2 regions of the Bradyrhizobium australafricanum genome follow, and region 2 is predicted to be linked to the other one. Evidence: predicted binding sites of a transcription regulator. Region 2 holds the regulator's gene; the other holds the start of a gene.
What was found. The regulator LexA, encoded in region 2, represses DNA repair genes until DNA is damaged. The targets are predictions, from matches to a motif close to TGTTCNNNNTGTGTTCNG.
Positions count from the first base shown of each region.

Region 1: a site for LexA is predicted at 1,653-1,670, ahead of uvrA (excinuclease ABC subunit UvrA). Genes of this name have one in related genera too.

Region 1 covers NZ_JAGKJL010000009.1:176,658-179,867, reverse strand. Annotated here, with positions in the region: gene J6525_RS11285 (outer membrane protein) at 1-490, shown strand, start outside; gene J6525_RS11280 (outer membrane protein) at 747-1,406, shown strand; gene uvrA (excinuclease ABC subunit UvrA) at 1,758-3,210, shown strand, end outside.
Region 2 covers NZ_JAGKJL010000042.1:48,142-51,351, forward strand. Annotated here, with positions in the region: gene J6525_RS30715 (ComEC/Rec2 family competence protein) at 1-657, shown strand, start outside; gene J6525_RS30720 (hypothetical protein) at 654-881, opposite strand; gene J6525_RS30725 (hypothetical protein) at 1,027-1,455, opposite strand; gene lexA (transcriptional repressor LexA) at 1,712-2,416, opposite strand; gene J6525_RS30735 (molybdopterin molybdotransferase MoeA) at 2,660-3,210, opposite strand, start outside.

The sequences.
Region 1 (3,210 bases), on a different contig from region 2:
CGGTTATCGCTGGCAGGCTGGCGCCTGGGTGTTCGGCCTCGAAGCGCAGGGCGACTGGGCTGACCTGAAGGGCAGCAACAACAGCGCGATCTTCCCGGGCCTGTTCACCAACCAGTCCAAGATCGACGCGTTCGGCCTGTTCACCGGCCAGATCGGTTACGCCGTCAACAACGTGCTGCTCTACGCCAAGGGCGGCGCGGCGCTGACCGACAACCGCTTCAACACCTACTTCACCCCAACCGGCGTGCTGGTCGGTAGCGCCAGCGACACCCGCTGGGGCGGCACCGTCGGCGCCGGCATCGAAGTCGGCTTCGCGCCGAACTGGACCGCGGGCATCGAATACGACCACCTGTTCATGCAGGACAAGACCTACAACCTGATCGCCCCCAACGGCACGCTGAACAGCACCATCCGCGATCGCCAGGACGTCGACCTCGTCACCGTCCGCGTGAACTACAAGTGGGGTGGCCCGGTCGTCGCGCGCTATTGATCGCGCCAGGCCGATTGATCCAGACGAAAGGCCGGCCTCCCGCCGGCCTTTTTGTTTGTGCCTGTTTGTGCGCCGGCTTTTTCGTTGCGTGTGCACGCGCACCTCACCGGGGCCGTTTTCGGTGCGTTGTGGTTTCGCGGATACACACGTTCCGGCATTTCTCTGTAGAAGCACCAGCACGTCACGCGACACTGCTGTGACGCTCTCTTCAAAATCTTTGAAGAGACAACAAGAAAATTGGACTGGGACTTTGAAAATCAGGAATGTTTTGCTGGCCTCGGCCGGCATGTTTGCACTGAGCGCTTTTGCACCGGTAATGGCCGCCGACATGGCGGCACGCGCGCCTTACGTGAAGGCTCCGCCGCCGGCCGCGATCTACAACTGGACCGGCTTCTACGTCGGTGGCTTCGGCGGCTACGCCAGCGAGAACTCCGGCACCCCGAGCATGGAAGGCGGCTTCGGCGGCGGCACCATCGGCTACAACTGGCAGGCCGGCAACATCGTGTACGGCCTCGAGGTCGACGCTGCAGGCGCTGACATCGACGCGTCGGTCTCCGCGCTCGGCGTCACCGCCCGCAGCAAGATCGACTCGCTCGGCACCGTGCGCGGCCGCTTCGGCTTTGCCGTCGACAAGGTGCTGTTCTACGGCACCGGCGGCTACGCCTGGGCCAACAATGAGGTCAGCGTCACCGCGCTCGGCGTGACCGCCTCGCAGAGCAACTTCCACTCCGGCTGGACCGTCGGCGCCGGCGTCGAGGCCTTCATCGCCCCGCAGTGGTCGATCAAGGGCGAATACCTGTATCGCAGCCTCGACAGCGAGAACTATTTCGGCGTGCCCTCCGGTACACTCGAGCTGCACAGCGCCCAGTTCGGCGTGAACTATCACTTCGGCGGCCCGATCGTCGCCAAGTACTAAGATTGATCTGCGATCAGATCGCACCGAAAGGCCGGCCTCGCGCCGGCCTTTTTGCGTAAGAGCGTTGTCGAGCGAAGCGGATTCCGGCTCGCGCAAGGAAAACGCGTCAAAGCAGGAATCTGGAGCCCCCGTTCCGATTCCATCGGAACGGGGGAAAGGCTCTAGCGGAACCGGCGCTGCTGACGGCTGCTGCCATCAGGCAAACTATCCGTTGATGGACGCGACTCAGCACTGGAAATTGTCGGCCGTTCTTCCTACGTTCCAGCCTTCACACCCCATCGGCGCAAGGTCCCGGCATCACCGGCGATGCGCGCCCAAAAGGCGCCCAAGCATGCGCCCGGAACTGTCGCTATGGATGAAGTGCTCAAGGCGAAGCGCCAACAGAACGCCGGCTCCTCATCGCGCGCCATCACGATCCGTGGCGCGCGCGAACACAATCTGAAGAACATCGACGTCGAGATTCCCCGCGACAAGCTCGTGGTGTTCACCGGCCTGTCCGGCTCCGGCAAGTCGTCGCTCGCGTTCGACACCATCTATGCCGAGGGCCAGCGCCGCTACGTCGAGTCGCTGTCGGCCTATGCGCGCCAGTTCCTCGAGATGATGCAGAAGCCGGATGTCGACCAGATCGATGGCCTGTCGCCGGCGATCTCGATCGAGCAGAAGACCACGTCGAAGAACCCGCGCTCCACCGTCGGCACCGTCACCGAGATCTACGACTACATGCGCCTGCTCTGGGCGCGCGTCGGCGTGCCCTATTCGCCAGCCACCGGCCTGCCGATCGAGAGCCAGATCGTCTCGCAGATGGTCGATCGCGTGCTGGCGCTGCCGGAAGGCACTCGCCTCTACCTGCTGGCGCCGGTCGTGCGCGGTCGCAAGGGCGAGTACAAGAAGGAGCTCGCCGAGTATCTCAAGAAGGGCTTTCAGCGCGTCAAGATCGACGGCACCTTCTACGAACTGTCCGAAGCGCCCGCGCTCGACAAGAAATTCCCCCACGACATCGACGTCGTGGTCGACCGCATCGTGGTGCGTCCCGACCTCGCCCAGCGCCTCGCGGAAAGCTTTGAGACCGCGCTGAAGCTCGCCGAGGGCCTCGCCGTGATTGAATACGCCGACGCGCCGGCGGCGGCCGCCCAGGACGACAAGAAAGAGGACAAGAAGAAAACCGCCAAGATCCACGACAAGAGCGGGCCCGAGCGCATCCTGTTCTCGGAGAAGTTCGCCTGCCCGGTCTCCGGGTTCACGATCCCCGAGATCGAGCCGCGCCTGTTCTCGTTCAACAACCCCTATGGCGCCTGTCCGGCCTGCGGCGGCCTCGGCGTCGAGCAGCATATCGACGAGGACCTGGTCATCCCCGACAAGGAGCTGACCTTGCGCAAGGGCGCGATCGCGCCCTGGGCGAAATCATCCTCGCCCTACTACATCCAGACCCTGACCGCGCTCGGCAAGCACTACAAGTTCACGCTCGACACCAAGTGGAAGGACCTCACCAAGAAGGTCCAGAACGCGCTGCTGCACGGCTCCGGCGACGACGAGATCAAGTTCTCCTATGAGGACGGCGTCCGCTCCTACGACACCAAGAAGCCGTTCGAGGGCGTCATCACCAACATCAACCGCCGCTACCGCGAAACCGAGAGCGAGTGGGCGCGCGAGGAGCTCGGCAAGTATTTCTCCGACGTGCCCTGCGAAGGCTGCAACGGCCATCGGCTGAAGCCGGAGGCGCTGTGCGTCAAGATCGGCGGCAAGCATATCGGCGAGATCTCCGAGCTCTCGGTCAAGCGCACCGGCGAATGGTTCGAGACGGTGC
Region 2 (3,210 bases):
GGCATCGGGCCGCTGATCGCAGCGAGCGCCGGCATCATCCTGCTCGGGCTGCTGCGCACGCCGCTGCGCTGGTCAGGCGCGGTGCTGCTGCTGGTGGCCTCGGTCTGGGCGCTCAGGGTGCCGCAGCCGGACGTGCTGATCTCGGGCGACGGCCGCAATGTCGCGGTGCGTGGCGGTGATGGACGGCTGCATCTGATGCACAGCGCCAAGGATGCATTTTTGGTCAAGGAGTGGCTGGCGGCGGACGCCGACGCGCGCACCGCCACCGATGCGTCGCTCGGCGAGGGCGTCTCCTGCGATGCCGGCGGCTGCGTGACCCAGGGACCCGGCGGCGCCTTCGTCGCGCTGGCGACCCGGCCGGAGGCCCTGGTGGACGACTGCGAGCGCGCAGGCCTGATCGTGACGACGCGGCCGGCGCCGCAGGGCTGCGCGGCATCGGTGATCGATGCCGAGCGGCTGCGCCGCCACGGCGCGCTGGTGCTGCGACGGAGCAGGGACGGCTACGCCGTCGATGCGGTCAAGCCCGGCGGGATCGACCGGCCGTGGTCGCCGGCGGTTCCCGGCGACGGCGAGAGCGAGACGACGCTACGCGCCCCCGCGCCGCGGCCTGCGGTGGATGCGACGCCGGCCGAGACCGATCTGCAGGGCGATGATTAGCCGTGGTCCGGCAAGGGCGCGCTCGGCAGCTCGAACAGGCCGAGATGGTATTCGTCGGAGTCGGGGCCGGCGTCGGGCTTCTTGACGAGGGTGAAGGAAGCCTCGGGAAATTGCTCCCAGACTTTCAGGTCGTCGGCCGTTACCGTCAGCCAACCGAACCGGAACATGTAGCGGCCCGGTTCCGTGACGCGTCCAGCCTTTTGCCATGTGACCTTATCGACCACCGCGCACGTCCTCCGTGCCCGATGATGCGCCAAGGTGCCGGCCGACGCAAATCTCCTTCTGCGCCCCGGAAGCGGGAGTCCGGGGTCGCCCGAAATTGCTTAGGTCATCCGCCGCCGAACAGCTCATTCCGCGGCGACGATGCGCTCAACCCAAAAACAGCGTTGCGAATGCGGAGGGCCGCCGCTCCACAACCTTCGGCTTCTGCTCGACCGGCGGATGCAGCGCCGGCAATTGCAGCACGCTAACGCGCTGTCCCTCGACCAGCTGGGTCACCAGCACATGGCTGCCGTCGGGGAATTCGACCGCGTCATGATGCCGATCAGGCACGTCGGGCTCGACTTCGTTGAACACGCCGACGCGATAGTTCAGCGTCTTGGTCCAGATCCAGCGGCTGTCGTAGCGAACGTTCTCGGCGAAAACGAGCTCGGTGCCCGGCAGCATGCAGACCGCGACAGTGGGGTCATTCTCCGAAGCAAAGCCGCGGGTCGACGTGCCGCGGAACGTCGTCGTGATCAGCGTCTCTCCGACAATGGCGGGGCGCGATGCCACGGCGTGCAGACTATAGTCACACATCGGATGGCTCCTCATTTCGAGGTAGCGACCCGTGCCTCTCCTTGAGGCATTAGGGCCTCTACCAGAGTGGACGATAGCGAACGAGCGTCTGCTCGTTTCTGGGCGATTGTACGACTGGTCCGAGATCGCTCCGATCACAAACACGCGACGCTGCGCGAGAGGTATCGGAGCGCATCGGGCAGGCCGTACGCTACACTATCATGCAAGGAACGATCCGACGTGTTGCTCGTTCCCGGCCGCCGCAAGTATTTGCAATTCAGTATTTGCGATAAAGGCCGATCAGCTTGCCCTGGATGCGGACCCGGTTCGGCGGCAGGATGCGCACTTCATAGGCGGTGTTGGCCGGCTCGAGCGCGATCGATGCGCCGCGGCGGCGGAAGCGCTTCAGGGTGGCTTCCTCCTCGTCGATCAGCGCCACCACGATGTCGCCGGTATTGGCGACGTCGTTACGCTGGATCAGCGCCATGTCGCCGTCGAGGATGCCGGCATCGACCATCGAGTCGCCGCGCACCTCGAGCGCGTAGTGCTCGCCGGCGCCGAGCATGTCGGGCGGCACGCTGATGGTGTGGCTGCGGGTCTGCAGCGCCTCGATCGGCGTACCGGCGGCGATCCGGCCCATCACGGGGACCGCGACCGGACGATTGCCGTCGTCCTCGGCAATTGGCGGCGTGCTGGCGCGCCGGCCGAGGGTGCCTTCGATGACACTGGGCGTGAAGCCGCGGCGACCGTTGCCGCCGCCGGCCGAGAGTTCGGGCAGCTTGATGACCTCGATGGCGCGGGCGCGGTTCGGCAGGCGGCGGATGAAGCCGCGCTCCTCCAGCGCAGTGATCAGGCGGTGGATACCGGACTTCGAGCGCAGGTCGAGCGCATCCTTCATCTCGTCGAAGGAGGGCGGTACGCCGGCCTCTTTCAGACGTTCATTGATGAAACGCAGTAGTTCGTACTGTTTGCGCGTGAGCATCTCGAGTATTCCCCCGGTTGATAGCGTCGTTCGATTCCGAGACTCTTCTGGTGGGGCCTGCAGGCCGGGCCTGACCTCATGAGCATGCGCTCGATGCACCTGCTTCCACGCGGCTTCCCGATTGTAGACACCAGTACTAGAAACAAATCATGAACGGACACTATATGTTCGATATGTGTTCCGCAACCACTTAATTTCCGGTGAACGTGTCGGGCAACGCACAATCGGCGGGGCGCGAAAACCCTATTCGGGCAGTGTCAGGATCTCGCATTCGCTGCCTTCGACGGCCGCCGCCGCGAACGGCGGGCGCACGAGAAGTGCCCGTGCCGCAGCGAGATTCCCGAGCAACGACGAGTCCTGCTGCGTCACCGGCGTTGCGATCAACGTGCCGTCCTCGCGCGCTTCGAGCCGTGCACGCAGATAGTCCTCGCGCTGGTCGTTGGCGGCGAGGTCGCGGCCGAGCAGGGCGCTCGTGCGGCGATGATGAATCACTTTCCGGCCGCTCAGCGCCCGAATCAACGGCACCAGGAACAGGAAGGCGCAGACATAGGACGACACCGGATTGCCGGGCAGGCCGATCACCCGCATCGCGCCGAGCCGGCCATGCATCATCGGCTTGCCGGGCCGCATCGCAATCCGCCAGAACGTCATGTCGACGCCCTCGGCTTCCAGCGACCGCTTGACGAGATCGTGGTCGCCGACCGAGGCGCCGCCTGTCGTGATCAGGACATCGGCACCGGCCTCGCGCGCCCGGCGGATGCCCGCCGTGGTCGCCTCCACCGTGTCGGCGGCAA